2 regions of the Arthrobacter sulfonylureivorans genome follow, and region 1 is predicted to be linked to the other one. Evidence: riboswitches for the same ligand, from Rfam matches in the RefSeq annotation. Region 1 holds a riboswitch; the other holds the start of a gene.

Region 1 (7,373 bases):
GTGGTGATCATCGAGCCCGGGCCCATTCTGACCGAGTGGAGCTCGATTGCGGTGAACAGCCTGCTGCAGAGCTCGGAGGGGACAGCGTACGAACGGCAGGCCGAGAGTGTCGCGCAGGCGATGTCAGGAGCTTATACGGAGCGGACGGGAACGCCGCCGGAGGTGGTGGGCCGGCGTATTGCCCGCGTCGCGGCCGCGCGCCGCATCCGCAGCCGGTACCCGGTGGGCCGGGGCGCGCGGACCATCATGAGCGCTCGCCGGCTGCTGCCGGACCGGGTCTTCGACGCCGTGCTGGCCCGGGTGTACCAGCGCTGAGCGGACCCCGGGACCGCGGGACATAAACGTTGGAAGTCCGGCACGTGCGCACAGGCCGGACCTCCGGGGACGCAGCGGGCGTTCGGTTACCGCTGCCCGGTTGGGGCTTGCTGCCTCAGAGGGAGGTGCCCAAGTGGTCGCGCAGGGTGCGCCCCGAATACGAGGACCGGAACCGGCCTCGTGCCTGCAGCTCAGGGACCACGCCGTTGACGAACTCTTCGAGCGAGGACGGGTAGAGCGCGGACATGATCACGAAACCGTCAGCCGCTTCCGAGTCGTAAAGTTCGCACAAGTAGTCGGCGATGTCCGCCGGATCGCCGACCGGCTGCGGGTGCAGTTGGTTCATGGCTTGGGCGTTGGCAAGGTCGCGGACGGTCATGGATTGGCGGTGGGCTGCGGCGAGCAGCATCTGTTCGAACCCCTCGCTGCCGGTGGCTCCGCGGTGGGCCAGCAGCAACTCCTCGGCGCTGCCGTCTGGGTTGAGGTCCTCCCGGGCCGCGTGCAGGAGCCGGCCCAACTTCGTCAGGACGCCTTCCCCATCGAGTGCCGCTTCCAGGCTTTGGACGGTGGCGAAGGCGGCGGCGCGGGTGGAACCGGTGATCGGCTGGACCGCCGGAAGCACGGCCAGCTGATCCGGATTCCGTCCGGCGGCCGCAGCGCGGTCCCGAAGTTCAGTCCGCACGGCCCGCATGGCGTCCGGTGTGTCGGCCACGGCGAACACGACCTCGGCCCAGCGGGCGGCGAACTCCATGCCGCGCGGCGAAGATCCGGCCTGCATGAGTACCGGCCGGCCCTGCGGACTGCGCGGCAGCGTGATCGGACCGCGGCTCAACGGCCGGCTCCTGCCGGAAAGGGGCCGTTCCGGTATCCGGTGCACCAGCTCAGGATCCGCGAACTGACGTCGCGGACCGTCCAGCGTCAAGGCCCCGGGCTGCCAGGATTCCAACAAGTCCACCACGGTCTGGACGACGTCGTCGGCCCGGTCATACCGCTCCGCCTTGGGCGGGATGGAGGTCAGGCCGAAGTTGGCGGCCTCGGCGTCGGTGGTGGAGGTGACGATGTTCCAGGCGACCCGGCCACCGGAGAGGTGATCCAGCGAGAGCAGCTTCCGGGCGATGCTGTAGGCAGGGGTGAAGGTGGTGGAGATGGTCGCGGCCAACCCCAGGTGCCGGGTGGCCCCGGCAACCAGCGACAGCGTAATCAAGGGGTCGAGATAGATGGCGCCTTTGCCGCCGGTGACCAGCGTGGTGGCGAAGTCGCCCGTGTTGTCCTCCGGGACGGCCAGCGCGTCGGGCAGGAACAGCATGTCGAAGCAGCCTCGTTCCAGCGTCCGGCCCAGATCGAGGTAAAACTCCGCGCTCAGCCAGTCCCGCCGGGAGAGCGGGTGCCGCCAATTCTCCGAATACTGGCTGGTGGGCGGGTTGACCATCGCCACCAGGTGCATGCCGTCAGCTGAAGAGCGCATCGTATCCTTCCAAAAACCCCAGGACGTGGCTGGCGTACACGATCCCGCCGAGCACGGCCAGGACGGCTGCCGCCATCAGCCAGTCGGTGCGGGTGAGGGGAATTTTCCGCCAGGTGGTCCGGGGGGTCAGCCCGAGGCCACGGGATTCCAGCGACTGGGCCATCCGTTCGCCTTTGCGCACGGAGACCACCAGCAGGGCAAAGGCCGCACGGCCGTAGGCGGCCAGGCCGCTGGGCAGCGAACCGTCCGGGCGGAGCTGCGCCCGGACGGCGTGGGCCTGACGGATGGTCTGCCACTCCCGGGGCATCTCCTGCAGCATGCGGTAGCCGGCCAGCACGGCATAGGTGATCCGGGAACCGAGCCTGGCATGTTGATGCAGGCTTCCCATCAGTGCCACGCCGTCGGTGGAAGCGATGAAGCCGATGGCGAGAATGCCGATCACCAGGGTCCGCAGGGCCAAGGAACCGCCGACCGACAGTCCTTCGGCGGTGATCCGCAGGGGGCCGGCATCCCACAGGATGTGACCCGGGCGGCTGAGCGCGTTGACCATCAAGATGCCCAGACCGAAGGCGAGGAAGGGGACGTGACCCAGCGCCAGCGTTCGGAGGGGCAGCCGGGTGGAAGCAACGACGGCGGCCAGGGCCACGACGTAGAGCACGGCCGGGGTGACCGGATCAAAAATGAAGACCATCGCCAGCGACACGACAAACAACAGCGCGAGCTTGACCGTGGGATTGCGCCGGGCGAGGACACTGCCGGAGGCGAAGGACGCCGGTGATGCGGCAGATATGGCGGTCATGCGCGGCTCCCGGCCAGATGCTGCACGGAAGACCCACCGGAAACTGCCGCATCCAGCCGGTCGAGAACGCGGCGGATTTCGCGGTCCGAATCGAACTCTGCGAGCAGCCAGTCGAGCAGCGGCGGCAGCCTGAGGCCGGCTCGCGCCAGGATTTCCGGGTCGCGCAGGAGGTCGAAGACGGGGCCGTCGGCAATCACGGTGCGCTCGGCGATGACGACGGCGCGGTCGGCCAGCGCGGCAACGGTGCGCAGGTCGTGGCTGGAGAAGAGAATGGCGCTGCCGCCGGCCGCCGCCTGCTTGAACGCGCTGGCGGTGGCAATCGTGTCCCGCCGGTCCAGGCCGAACGTCGGCTCGTCCGCCAGTAAGGACGGCCGTTCGTGGGCCAGCATGGCAGCGACGCTCAGGCGGCGCTTTTCGCCGCCGGACAGTCGGAAGGGGCTCTGGTCGGCCAGATGCGTGAGCCGGTGCTGTTCCAACAGGTGGTTGAAGAAGTCGTTCCGAGCATCGGGCAACCCGTGCCGGACTTCCTCCGCCACGGTGTGCGCCACGAACTGGTGTTCGGGGTTCTGGAACACCATGCCGGGGCGGGCGCCCAGCACCGTTCCTTCGGCGGGCGGGAGGAGCCCTGCGAGGGTGAGCAGCAACGACGTTTTGCCCGTTCCGTTGGCTCCCAGCAGGGCCGTGATCTCGCCGCGCCTGAGCTCCACGTTCACGTTTCTGAGGATGGCCGGTTCCACCCGGTCCGCGCGACGGGACCGGCGCTTCTTCCGTCCGGCGCCGCGTGAGACGGAGACATTCTCCGCGGCGAGGACCGTGTCGCCGGCACCGGGCGCGTCTGGAGCGCCGCCGTCGTCGTCGGGTAGCGCCAGAGCGCGGAGGGCAGAGCAGACGTCGGGCGAATCCAGGCCACCGGGCTGCCCGGTGACTGCCAGCAGTTCCGTTTCCAGCGGCAACCAGCATCCGCGGGCATTGAGCCGGCCGGCGCTGCCGGCCAGCACAGCCGCAGTGGCGCCATCGGCCAGGACCTGCCCTGCGTCGCCGAGCACGAGGGCCCGGCCCGGCAGCCCGGCAATTCCCGCCCGGCCGGCGTAGTCGTCGAGCCGGTGTTCGACCAGCACCACAGCCGGACCGTAGGCGGCTGCGGCCGCGTCAATAGCCTGACGCACGGCGGTGAGGCCGGCCGGATCGAGCATGGAGGTCGGCTCATCGAGCAGCAGGAGGGCCGGTTCGGCGATCAGGCTGGCGGCGAGTGCCACACGCTGGCCCTCGCCGCCGGAAAGCTTGTCCGTCTGGCGCTGCCGCAGACCGGCCGCACCGACCAACGACAGCGCGTGGTCGATGCGGGCCGATATGCGCTCCGGCGGCACGGCGCGGTTCTCCAACGGGAGGGCCAGTTCCTGTTCAACGTCCGGCAGGCAGACCCCGGAGGAGGGATCCTGGGCGAGGACCCCGACATGGCGCGAGAGCTCGACGACGGACGCGTCCGTCGTCGCCGTCCCCTTCACCGACACGCTGCCGGTCAGCGTGGACAACACCGTGTGCGGCACCACGCCCGTGATCGCCTGCAACAGCGTGGATTTTCCGGACCCCGAAGCCCCGAGCACGATCAGGTGCTCGCCGGGTTCCAGCCGCAGCGTGACGCCGCGCAGCACGGCGGCATCACGCCGGGGAAACTCCACAGCTACATCGTGGAGCGCCAGTGCAGGCTCAGCGGGCATTGGCCTTGCCCAACCGGGCGCGCCCGATCGCGAAGTTGTCCACTACGCCGGTCTTCGCCAGGGCGTCGACGATGGCCTTCGCCAGCAACCCGCCCAGCACCACGCCGGAAATCAGGTGGATGACCAGACGGGTGAAAAACAGGTCCTGGCCATACCAGCCGGACCGGAAGGCCGAATAGAAGAAGACCAGACCGGCGCCGAGCAGGCCGGACAGGGCGTAGGTGAGCCAGCTGTAGGAACGGTAGCGGGTGGCCGCAAACGGGATCTCACTGCCGATGCCTTGGATTGCGGCCGCGATGAAGAGCAGCGGGCCCACCGCCGAGCCCAGGAACACGACCTCGATCACCGAGGCCAGGACCTCCGCGATCACGCCGGCAAAGGGACGCTGGACGATGGCAATGGCGATCGGCGCGACCAGCAGCCAGCTACCGGCCAGAAAGTGCTGCGAAAGGTCTCCGGCGGGCCCCATGAGGAGCGAGAGGGCAGTCCAGGCCTGGACGAAGACCCAGTAGAGGAAACCGAAGACGACGCCGAGGACGACCAGCAGGACCAGGTCCTTCAGGCTCCAGGCAGTCCGTGTGCGGGCGGGACCAGATGATGTTGACATGGGGGTTCCTTCCGGGCCAGCGTCAGGACGCACTGGGGCTGTTGATGGACAGGGTGGCGTGCGTGACAACGTGCTGGACGGACCGCCCAATCAGGATCCAGCCAGCGGCGATGGTCTGCAGGACCTGGGCGACGTCTCCGTCCAGCCGGGTGACGTAGTGGTCTTCGGTGACGGTCACGCCGGTGGACTTGGCGTAGTCGATGGCGGCGTAGATGTCGCGCATGTGGTCCGCTGCGGCAGTGCCGGATCCGCCGTCGGCGAGCGGGTAGATCGCCCAGTCTGCCGCTGTCTTGATTCCGGTCGGTTCCAGTTGCGGGATTTCCGAATACAGCGCCGCGCCGCCCTCGGGTATGTCGCAGCTGACGCCGCCCGGGCAGCCGTGGGATAGGTGGACCGCGGCCGCTACGTGCGCTCCGCTGCGTCCGGCCCCGGCAATCACCTGGCTCAGATAGCGCAAGACGTCCTGTTCGGCGCCCGAGACGTAGGTGCTGACTTTCCCCGTCTGCACCTCGAGCCCGGTGGCGTCGGCGCTTCGCAGCGCCCCCAGGATGACGTCGACGTAGTCATCGGCCATGACCGCCAGGGTCAGTCGGGCCCCCACGCCGAATTCACGCGGCGTGGCCGTGAAGGATGTCCCGGCGTCGCCGGTGGAGGGATGGTTCGCTGCCGCGACGGCAGCGTCAGGTGTTCGCATGTTCGCGCCCTTCTGTTGAGTGAACAGGGCACGGGTGTGAGGGTTGCTCCCTGCGCTGGCATGATCCAGATCAGGTTCAACGGTCGAAACTTGAGAAGTTTCCTCTCAGCCCGGCTCACCGGACTCCCGTGTACAAGCCAGCAGCCTACCGGCAGGCCCGCCGGGTGGCGAAAGCGCGCGAGTACGACGACGTCATACTTCCGGCCGGACCTGCTGGACCGCGCGGCGGGCGGCCGGAACCTAGGGGCGCATGCTGCCGGTCTCCACGAAGCGCTGGTGCCAGGACAGCGCCTCGCCCAGCAGGTGCGGGGTGTGCTTGCCGAAGCTGTCCCGGCAGGCCCGGTCGAAATAGTCCTGCAGCATTGGCCGGTAGTCCGGATGCGCGCAGGTGTCGATGATCTTGCGGGCGCGCTGCTTCGGGGCCAGGCCGCGCAGGTCGGCCAGGCCGTGTTCGGTCACCACAATCATGGTGTCGTGCTCGGTGTGGTCCACATGGCTGGCCATCGGCACAATGCTGGAGATCTTCCCGGCCTTGGCCGTGCTCGGCGACATGAACACGGACAGGTAGCCGTTCCGGGCGAAGTCGCCGGAGCCGCCGATGCCGTTCATCACCTTGGTGCCGGCGATGTGGGTGGAGTTGACGTTGCCGTAGATGTCCGCCTCGATCATGCCGTTCAGCGCAATGCAGCCCAGCCGGCGGATCAGCTCCGGGTGGTTGGAGATCTCCTGGGTGCGCAGGATGATGCGCTCGCGGTAGTAGTCGACGTTGGCGTTGAACTCCTCGACCCCGGCCTGGCTCAGCGAGAAGGATGTGGCCGACGCCATCCGCAGCACGCCGTCCTTGATCAGCTTCAGCATGCCGTCCTGGATGACCTCGGTGTAGGCGGTCAGGCCGCGGTAGCCACCGGCGGCCAGGCCTTCCAGCACCGCATTGGGGATATTGCCGACGCCGGACTGCAGCGGCAGGAGCTTATCCGTCAGGCGGCCGCGCTGGACCTCCTGGTCCAGGAAGTCCAGCAGGTGGCCGGCAATTTGCTGCGAGGTCTCGTCCGGCGGATTGAACGGGGAGTTGCGGTCGGGGGCGTCCGTGTGCACGATGGCCACGATCTTGTCCGGGTCCACCTGCAGATACGGTTCGCCGATCCGGTCGTCCGGGTGCAGCAGCTGGATCGGTTTCCGGTTCGGCGGCAGCGCGGTGCCGTAGTAAACGTCGTGCATGCCCTCCAGCTCGGCCGGCTGCGCGCTGTTGACCTCCACAATGACCTTGTCGGCTTGTTCCAGCCAGGTCTTGTTGTTGCCGACCGAGGACGACGGAATCAGCCGGCCGTCTTCGAGGATGCCGACCACTTCGACGACGGCGAGATCCACGTCGCCGAAGAACCCGTACCAGGTGTGCTGGGCGACGTGGCTGAGGTGGATGTCGATGTAGTCCAGTTCGCCGGCATTGATCCGCTCGCGCAACGCTGGGTCGGATTGGTAGGGCAGGCGCAACTCCATGCCGTCGACCTTGGCCAGCGCGCCGTCCAGCTCGGGGGCGGTTGATGCGCCGGTCAGGACGCGGATCTTGAACTGCTCGCCCGCGGCATGGGCGGATTCCATCCTCGCGGCCAGCGCCTGCGGCACGGCCTTCGGGTAACCGGCCCCGGTGAAGCCGCTCATGGCCACCGTCATGCCGGGTTTGATCAGTTCGGCCGCCTGCTCGGCGGACATTACGCGCTCGAGCATGCGGGCATTGCGAATGCGGTCTTGCATCATGCCCCTTCGTCAGGATCTTC
Region 2 (7,373 bases), 530 kb from region 1:
GCCTCGGGTAGCGGTAGATCCGTACGCCGGCCTCCAAAAGAGCCTGGTAGTAGGACTGTTGGGCATGGTGGACCAGCGCCTGGTCGCCGACCTCGGACACGAAGAGCTCCACCTTCACCCCGCGCTGCGCCGCCGTCGTAATGGCATAGAGCAGCGAATCATCGGGCACGAAGTATGGGCTGCAGATGGACAGTCGCTCGACGGCCGCATAGATCAGCGTGTTGAACAGGCGCAGGTTGTTTTCGGTGACGAAGCCGGGGCCGCTGGGCAAGGCCTGGCACGTCATCGGCCCGGGCTCGCGGGACGGAACCGGAGTGAACAGTTGGGTTTCGAGGATGTCGTCGGTTTCGCTCAACCAGTCGGTGGCGAAGACGACGTTGAGCGCGGTGACGATGGGACCTTCGTAGCGTGCCATCAGCTCCACCCACTTGCGGCCGATCTTTTCGCTGGAGGTGCGCCGGTAGCCGGGTTCGATCAGGTTCTGCGATCCGGTGAAGGCCACGCGCCCGTCCACAACCAGGATCTTGCGGTGGTTACGCAGATCGATCCGGCGCCATTGGCCGCGGACCGGCAGCACCGGCAGCGAACGGCGCCAGTCGATCTGGGTGGTCTCCAGCCAGCGGCGGAACTTGCGGTAGCCGGTCACCCGGAGGGCTCCGATGTGATCGAACAACAGGCGCACGCGGACGCCCCGGGCGGCGGCTTCTTCCAGCGCGGCGAAGAGTTCGCCCGTGGTGTCGTCCCTGCTCATGATGTAGAACTCGATGTTCACGAACTCGCGGGCCTCGCGCACCGCCTCGGTCATGGCGGCAATCGAGGCGTCGTAGTCCGGGTACAGCTCCACGTGGTTGCTGTCCACCATGGGGAAGGCGCCGAGCCGGCGGTTCAGCTCGGCCGCCGAATGCACCCAGGCCGGTGCTTCCCGTTCGCTGCGGGGCTCCTCCAGATCATGGGTGGCGGCCCAGACGCGGCGGTTGATCTCCGCCTGCTTGGCGATCCGGCGTTCCGAGAGCCGGTAGCTGCCGAACATGAAGAACAGCGCAAGGCCGATCAGCGGGATGAAGAAGATGGCGAGCAGCCAGGCCATGGCGGTGTTGGGCCGCCGGTTGCCGGGAATCACGCCCAAGGCGATGATGCGGATCGCCATGTCTATCACGCCGAGAATGGCGACGACCCAGTCGGGGAATGTGCCCAGCCCCGCAAACGACCACAGCACGCGGCTGCTCCTCCCCTCCCGCCGTGTGCCGGCGCAATCCTCCCCAGCCTACCCGGCGGCCAGCGACAAACTAAGCTAGCCGTATGACAGTTCTGGTGTTCTTGGACCCTGCCTACGAGGCGGGGCGCATCGCAGATGCTTCACAGCCTCAGCTCATGGCCACCGATCAAGGGGCCACCCGCGGGGACGGCATTTTCGAGTCCCTGCTGGCCGTGAACGGAATACCGCGTAAGGTGCAGGCGCATCTGGACCGGCTGGCCACATCCGCCCAAACCATGGATTTGCAGCTGCCACCCGCCGACGCGTGGGAGCGTGCGATTAAGACGGCGATCGCGGAGCACCCGCCGGTCGAGGAGCTGGTGATCAAACTGTTGGTGACCCGTGGCGTGGAAGGCGCCGCCGCGCCCACTGCCTGGGTCCAGGCGTCGCTGCCGCCATCGGCCGGTCAGCGCCAGCGCACCGACGGGATCTCGGTGCTGCTGTTGGACCGCGGCTATGACAGCTCGCTGGCCGAACGCGCCCCGTGGTTGCTGATGGGCGCCAAAACGCTCTCCTACGCGGTCAACATGGCGGCCCTGCGCTACGCCCGCAAGAACGACGCCGACGACGTCATCTTCACGTCCAGCGACGGCCGCGTCCTCGAAGGACCTACCTCCACCGTGCTGATGGCCCGGGTGCGCGATGGCGTCAGGACTTTGGTCACGCCGCTGCTGGAGAGCGGAATCCTGCCGGGCACGTCCCAAGCAGTGCTGTTCAAGGCGGCCGCCTCGGCGGGATGGCAGCTGGGCTACGGGCCTTTGGAACCGGACGACCTCTATGAGGCCGATGCCGTCTGGCTGGTCTCCAGCATCCGGCTGCTGGCGCCGGTGAAGAGCATCGACGGCAAGGAAATCCCGGTGTCGCCGGAGCTCACCGAGGAACTGACCGCGCTGCTGGCCGAAGGCAGTCGGGAGTAGCTTCCGCAGGCTCCCGGCGCCGTCCGCGCCAAGCTCACACGAAGATGAAGTTCCAGGTGCCGGCGGCTACAGCGGCCGCGGCCGCCGCACCGGCGATCAGCACGCCGCCCAGCAGCACCCAGACGTCCACCGTGCTGTAGGTGGACTCACGCGCCCAAGTCCGCCGACCTGCACCAAAACCGCGCGCCTCCATGGCAACCGCCAACCGGGTGGCCCGCCGGATGGCCTGCACGATCAGCCCGAACGCCTGGCCCACGAACGCGCCGGCCTTGGCGATGGGCCGGTTCTCGGCACCGACACCACGGGCGCGGCGGGCCAGGCCCAGCGTGCGCCATTCCTCCACTAACAGCCCGACCAACCGCATGGCGGCCAGCGCCCCCAGGACGAAGCGGTGCGGCAGCTTTAGTTTCTGCGCCAGCGCGTCGGCCAAGTCGGTGGGGTCGGTGGTCAGCAGCAGGAAAATGCCCGGCAGGGCGACGGCGAGCGAACGCAGGCCGATGGCGATCCCGCCGGCCACCGAATCCTCGGTGAACACCACCGGACCCAGCTGGAACAGCACGGCTCCGGTCTTCTCCGCCAACAGCGCCGTGGCCCAGGCCCCGGTGGCCGCCGCCGCCAGCAGGGGCCAGCCGCGCTTGAAAAGCAGCCACGGGTTCACGCCCAGCACGGGCATCAGCAGCAACTCGGCCGCGAGCACTACCGACGCGCTGACCCAGTCCACGCTGAGCATGACCACCACGGTGATCACGGCGGCGGCCGCCAGTTTGGACACCGGGTTGGCGCGGCTGAACGGCGAAGCGGTGAGCCGCGGAGTCATCAGATCCACGCTCATGCTGCCCTCCTCAGCGTCTGGACCGGCTGGACTCCGCCGCCGGCCACGCGCACGGCGGCACCGCCGAGCGCTGCCGTGAAATCCGCGTCGTGCGTCACCGATACCACGCTCTTGCCGTCGGCCACCAACTCGGCCAGCAGGGTGACCAGTTCCGCCCAGGTGTTGGCGTCCTGCCCGAAGGTCGGCTCGTCCAGCATCAAGATGTCCGGGCTGGTGGCCAGCATGGTGGCCACCGAGAGCCGGCGCTTCTCGCCGCCGGACAGGGTAAAGGGATTGGCCTGCAGCAGCCGGGTCAACCGGAGCCGTTCGGCGATGGTATCCACTCGCTGCCGGACCACTGCCTCGGGCAGCTTCGCCACCCGCCGCGGGCCGAACTCCAGCTCATCGAGCACCGTGCTGGTCAGGAACTGATGTTCCGGTTCCTGGAACACGCAGCCAATCCGGGCCACCAACTGGGCGGACTTCCATTTCACCGGGGACTGCGCCGCGCCACGGTGCAGCGCCGGGGTGGCGGTCAGCTCCCCCCGGCTGGGCGCCAGCAGGCCGCCCAGCGTGAGTGCCAGCGTCGACTTGCCGGCGCCGTTCGGGCCGGTGATGCTCAGGGCCTGTCCGCTGAGCAGGTCCACGTCCACGCCGCGGAGCACCGGCCCGGTCTTCCGGCTCCGGGCCACGTCCAACCCCACCGCCTGCAGCAACGGTCCGCCGGGTGCCGGAGCGGCGGGCAGCTTCAGCCGGGGAGTGTGTCCGGGGACCCAGACGCCGGCCTCCGCCAACCGGGCGCGGGTGGCGCGTTCGGCCAGCACTTTGGCCGGCGGGCCGTCTGCCAGCATGCCGCCCCCGGCCGCCAGCACGATCACCCGGTCCACCACGTCCGCCCAGACGGCCACCCGGTGCTCCACCACCACCAAGGTGGCGCCGGTGCTGTCCAGCACCCGGGCCACGGCGTCGCGCACTTCCGGCACGCCCTCCGGATCCAGATTCGCGGTCGGCTCGTCCAGCAGCAGCAGTCCCGGCCGCATGGCCAGCACCGAGGCCAGCGCCAGCCGCTGTTTCTGGCCGCCTGACAAGGCCGCGGTGGGATGGTCCAGCGGCACGTCCAGGCCAACATCGGCCAAGGATTCGCGGACCCGGTTCCAGATCTCTGCGCGCGGCACGGACAGGTTCTCCGCCCCAAAGGCCACCTCGTCGCCCACGCGGGCCAGCACCAGCTGGCTTTCCGGGTCCTGCAGCACCAGCCCGGCCCGGCCGCGGGCATCCGAGGGACGCAGCCCGGCCACGGTAAGCCGCCCGGCTTCCTCGCCCTCCCCGTCGTCGCCCAGCACGCCGGCCATGGCGTGCAGCAGCGTGGACTTCCCGGCGCCGGAAGCGCCCAGCAACAAGACCCGTTCCCCGGGTGCAATGCTGAAGCTGGCCCCGCTGACCGCGGGGTCCTTGCGACCGGCATGGCGCCAGCCCCACCCCTCGGCTAGGACCGGCACCGGGCCGGGCACCGCCGTCGTAATCTGCAGTCCCATAACGGCTCAGACGTCTGCCGTGCGGCCCGCCGCGAAGGAGGACAATACGCCGGTCCTCGCCAGGCCCTTGACCGCCAGCCAGGGCAGCAGCCCGGCGATCACCATGCCGGATACGGCGGCGCAGACCACATAGGCCAACTGCCATTCGGGGGCCCAGAGCATGTTGTACAGGATGTTCTCGCTGATCGACAGCGCCAGGCCAGCGCCGAGGCCGGCCAGCATCGCCACCATCACGTTGAACTTCCGGTACAGGAAGAGCAGGAAGATGACTTCGGCGCCGAGGCCCTGAATCAGGCCGGACACCAGCACGCTCATGCCGAAGCTGGTGCCCAGCAGGCCGGAGACGATGGCTGCCAGCATCTCGCAGTAGATCGCGGCGCCGGGCTTGCGGATGATCAGCCCGCCCAGCACGCCGGCCATCAACCAGCCGCCGGTGTACAGGCCGGCAGCGGGCGGGAAGGCAACGGTGAGGCCCTCAACCAGCGGCCAAGCCGCCGACCAGGCCCAGAAGATGACGCCGACGGCCACGGCCACCACCGAGGCGACGACGATGTCCACCACCCGCCAGCCGTAGCGCTGCTTGCGCGCGGGAGTGGGCGTGGTCGGTGCATTCGAAACGGTGCTCATGGAATCCTCCTGGGTGCAGGAGGGGAGGGCGGCCGTGTGGCACACCCCGAGAACTCGACTCCCTTCGCCGGTACTAACCGGAGCAGGTTCGAGGGTCTGCGGTCTTTCCGCACTCTCAGCGTCCCTCCCCGTGTCCGGCGTGTGCCGGTCGGTCGGACGCTCCCCTGTCGTTATTGGTGCTGTCTAGCAGCACGCACCAGTCTACACTCGCCCGGCTTCGCGGGCCCATTCGGCCACCAGCCGTTGGAGAATGCACGACGGCGCCGGGATGGGCGGGTGCGGGCAGTAGGCTGGGAGCGGCAGAGCTGATGACAAGGGGACGCGGCGCCCCGGTAAGGAGCAGGCATGACCGTTGTATTAAAGCTCTTGGGCACCCTGGTGAGTCTTGGTGCGGGTTTAGCAGCCACCCACCTGCTGGGCTACGTGTGGAAGATGGTCACCGGCCGTGACGCACCCCAGGCCGACGATGACCTGGAGAACAGCGTTGCTTCTGCTCTGGTTTTCGCGGTGGTGTCCGGCACGGTTGGCCGGGTGATCCAAGTACTGCTCAAGCGGGCCACAGCCAAGGCAGTCCTGCACTACGAGAAGACCCCGGAAATCGTCTAAGCGGCACGTTCGAGGGGCACGCTGGCGGGGGCGTGGCTGCGGCCCCCGCTAGCGCCGCTAGTCCTTGCGTGTCCCGGTAGCGTCCTGGTCGTTTCGGACCGGACCAGCCGCAGTTGCAGCGGCGTCGGCCTCCGCAGCTTCGATTTCGGCAGCCTCGACGTCACCGGCGTCGAAGTCACCCGCGGTGACGTCACCGGCGTCGATCTCCGCTTCGGGCTCTTCTTCGGCCGCCGCTTCCACCACCGCGTCGAGGTCGTCCACGCTGAGGATTTCCCGGCGCAAATGTTTGGTCCGGTATCCGGCGCGGCCCACCATATGTGCCGAGACCGGCACGGTGAGCAGTTGGAACAGCCACGCGATGAGCAGCAACGGCACGGCCGCCCAACTGCCCAGCTGCAGCCCCAAGCCAGTCAGCAGCAGCAGCAAGCCGAAAACCTGCGGCTTCGTGGCGGCGTGCATACGGGAGAGCAGGTCCGGGAACCGCAGCAGGCCGATGCCCGCGGCCAGGGACATCAGCGCGCCGGTGATCAAGCAAACGGCGGTGACGATGTCGAGGATCAGGTCAGTGTTCACGTGGCCGCCCGTCTGTGACGAACCGGGCCACGGCAACCGAGCCGATGAAACCGACCAGGCAGATCACCACCACCAGCGTCAGATTATTCATGTGGCCACCGGCGGCCATGTCCACAATCAGTCCGGCGCAGACAACCGCCAGCAGCACGTCGATGGCCAGCAACCGGTCCAAGAGGGACGGCCCGCGGGCCAGGCGGACCAGCGCCAGCACCGCGGCCAGGGCCAGGACAGCGCTGACGATGATTTGGGCAACAGCCATGACTTCCACGTTTACGCTGCCCCTCCTCTGCCGGTACCTTCAGCTTTGACCAGTTCCAGTTCTTCCTTGGACCCCATCACCCTGATCAGGCCCGCCTCGATCTTCCGCACTTCCGCCTCAAAGTCCTCGGCGGCTTCCCTGGTTGCCACGTCGATCACGTGCAGGTAGAGCGTGGACGTGGACCGGTCCACATCCACCACGAAGCTGCCCGGGATCAACGAGATGGCATGCCCGGTGGCCGTCACCAATAGGTCCGAGTGGCTTCGCAGGTGTACCGCCACCACGGCGTTGCGCAGCCTCGGGCCGGTGGTCAGGGCCAGCCAGAGTACTTCGAAGCTCGCCACTGCGACTTTCCACACGAAGGTCGCGGCGAAGACCACCGCTGCCAGTGGATTGAAGCGCCCGCTGAGTTCGACCGGCGGCAGATAGAACAGGTTTACGATGACCAGCGCGATCAGCAAACCGAAGATCAGGTTGCCGGCACTGAAATCCTGCCACAGGGCTCCCCAGAGGAAGACCAGCCAAGCCAGCAGGGGCAGCTCGACCCAGATGGAGATGCGCGGTTTCCTCATGGGGCAACTCCCTGCATCGCGCCTTCACCCAGGACCGCCTCGATGTACGGCGTGCGTTGCAGCATCTCCCGCGCCGCCTGGTCGCTCAGCTCGAAGAGCGGCCCGGCGAATACCGTCAGGGCAACGCCCATCACCACCAGACCGATCGTGGGCCAGACCATCGGCATGGGCAGCAGTTGAACGATGCCCCGCCCGGTGAACCGCCCGTGCGGACGCTC

The links. A riboswitch is a leader RNA that binds a small molecule or an ion and turns the genes downstream of it on or off. The one in region 1 is predicted to bind thiamine pyrophosphate.
Region 2: it holds a riboswitch for thiamine pyrophosphate, as region 1 does, so the genes downstream of both, MNQ99_RS03875 (ECF transporter S component) here and MNQ99_RS01305 (YkoF family thiamine/hydroxymethylpyrimidine-binding protein) in region 1, are expected to answer to the same signal.

What each region holds. Positions count from the first base shown of each region.
Region 1 covers NZ_CP093326.1:262,600-269,972, forward strand. Annotated here, with positions in the region: gene MNQ99_RS01280 (oxidoreductase) at 1-315, shown strand, start outside; gene MNQ99_RS01285 (NtaA/DmoA family FMN-dependent monooxygenase) at 431-1,780, opposite strand; gene MNQ99_RS01290 (energy-coupling factor transporter transmembrane component T family protein) at 1,764-2,579, opposite strand; gene MNQ99_RS01295 (ABC transporter ATP-binding protein) at 2,576-4,258, opposite strand; gene MNQ99_RS01300 (ECF transporter S component) at 4,287-4,904, opposite strand; gene MNQ99_RS01305 (YkoF family thiamine/hydroxymethylpyrimidine-binding protein) at 4,927-5,598, opposite strand; TPP riboswitch at 5,629-5,738, opposite strand; gene MNQ99_RS01310 (acetyl-CoA hydrolase/transferase family protein) at 5,839-7,350, opposite strand.
Region 2 covers NZ_CP093326.1:794,395-801,767, reverse strand. Annotated here, with positions in the region: gene cls (cardiolipin synthase) at 1-1,216, opposite strand, end outside; gene MNQ99_RS03890 (aminodeoxychorismate lyase) at 1,300-2,172, shown strand; gene MNQ99_RS03885 (energy-coupling factor transporter transmembrane component T family protein) at 2,207-3,004, opposite strand; gene MNQ99_RS03880 (ABC transporter ATP-binding protein) at 3,001-4,518, opposite strand; gene MNQ99_RS03875 (ECF transporter S component) at 4,525-5,145, opposite strand; TPP riboswitch at 5,188-5,321, opposite strand; gene MNQ99_RS03870 (DUF4235 domain-containing protein) at 5,491-5,751, shown strand; partial or broken gene mnhG (monovalent cation/H(+) antiporter subunit G) at 5,962-6,309, opposite strand; gene MNQ99_RS03860 (MrpF/PhaF family protein) at 6,314-6,583, opposite strand; gene MNQ99_RS03855 (Na+/H+ antiporter subunit E) at 6,595-7,155, opposite strand; gene MNQ99_RS03850 (Na+/H+ antiporter subunit D) at 7,152-7,373, opposite strand, start outside.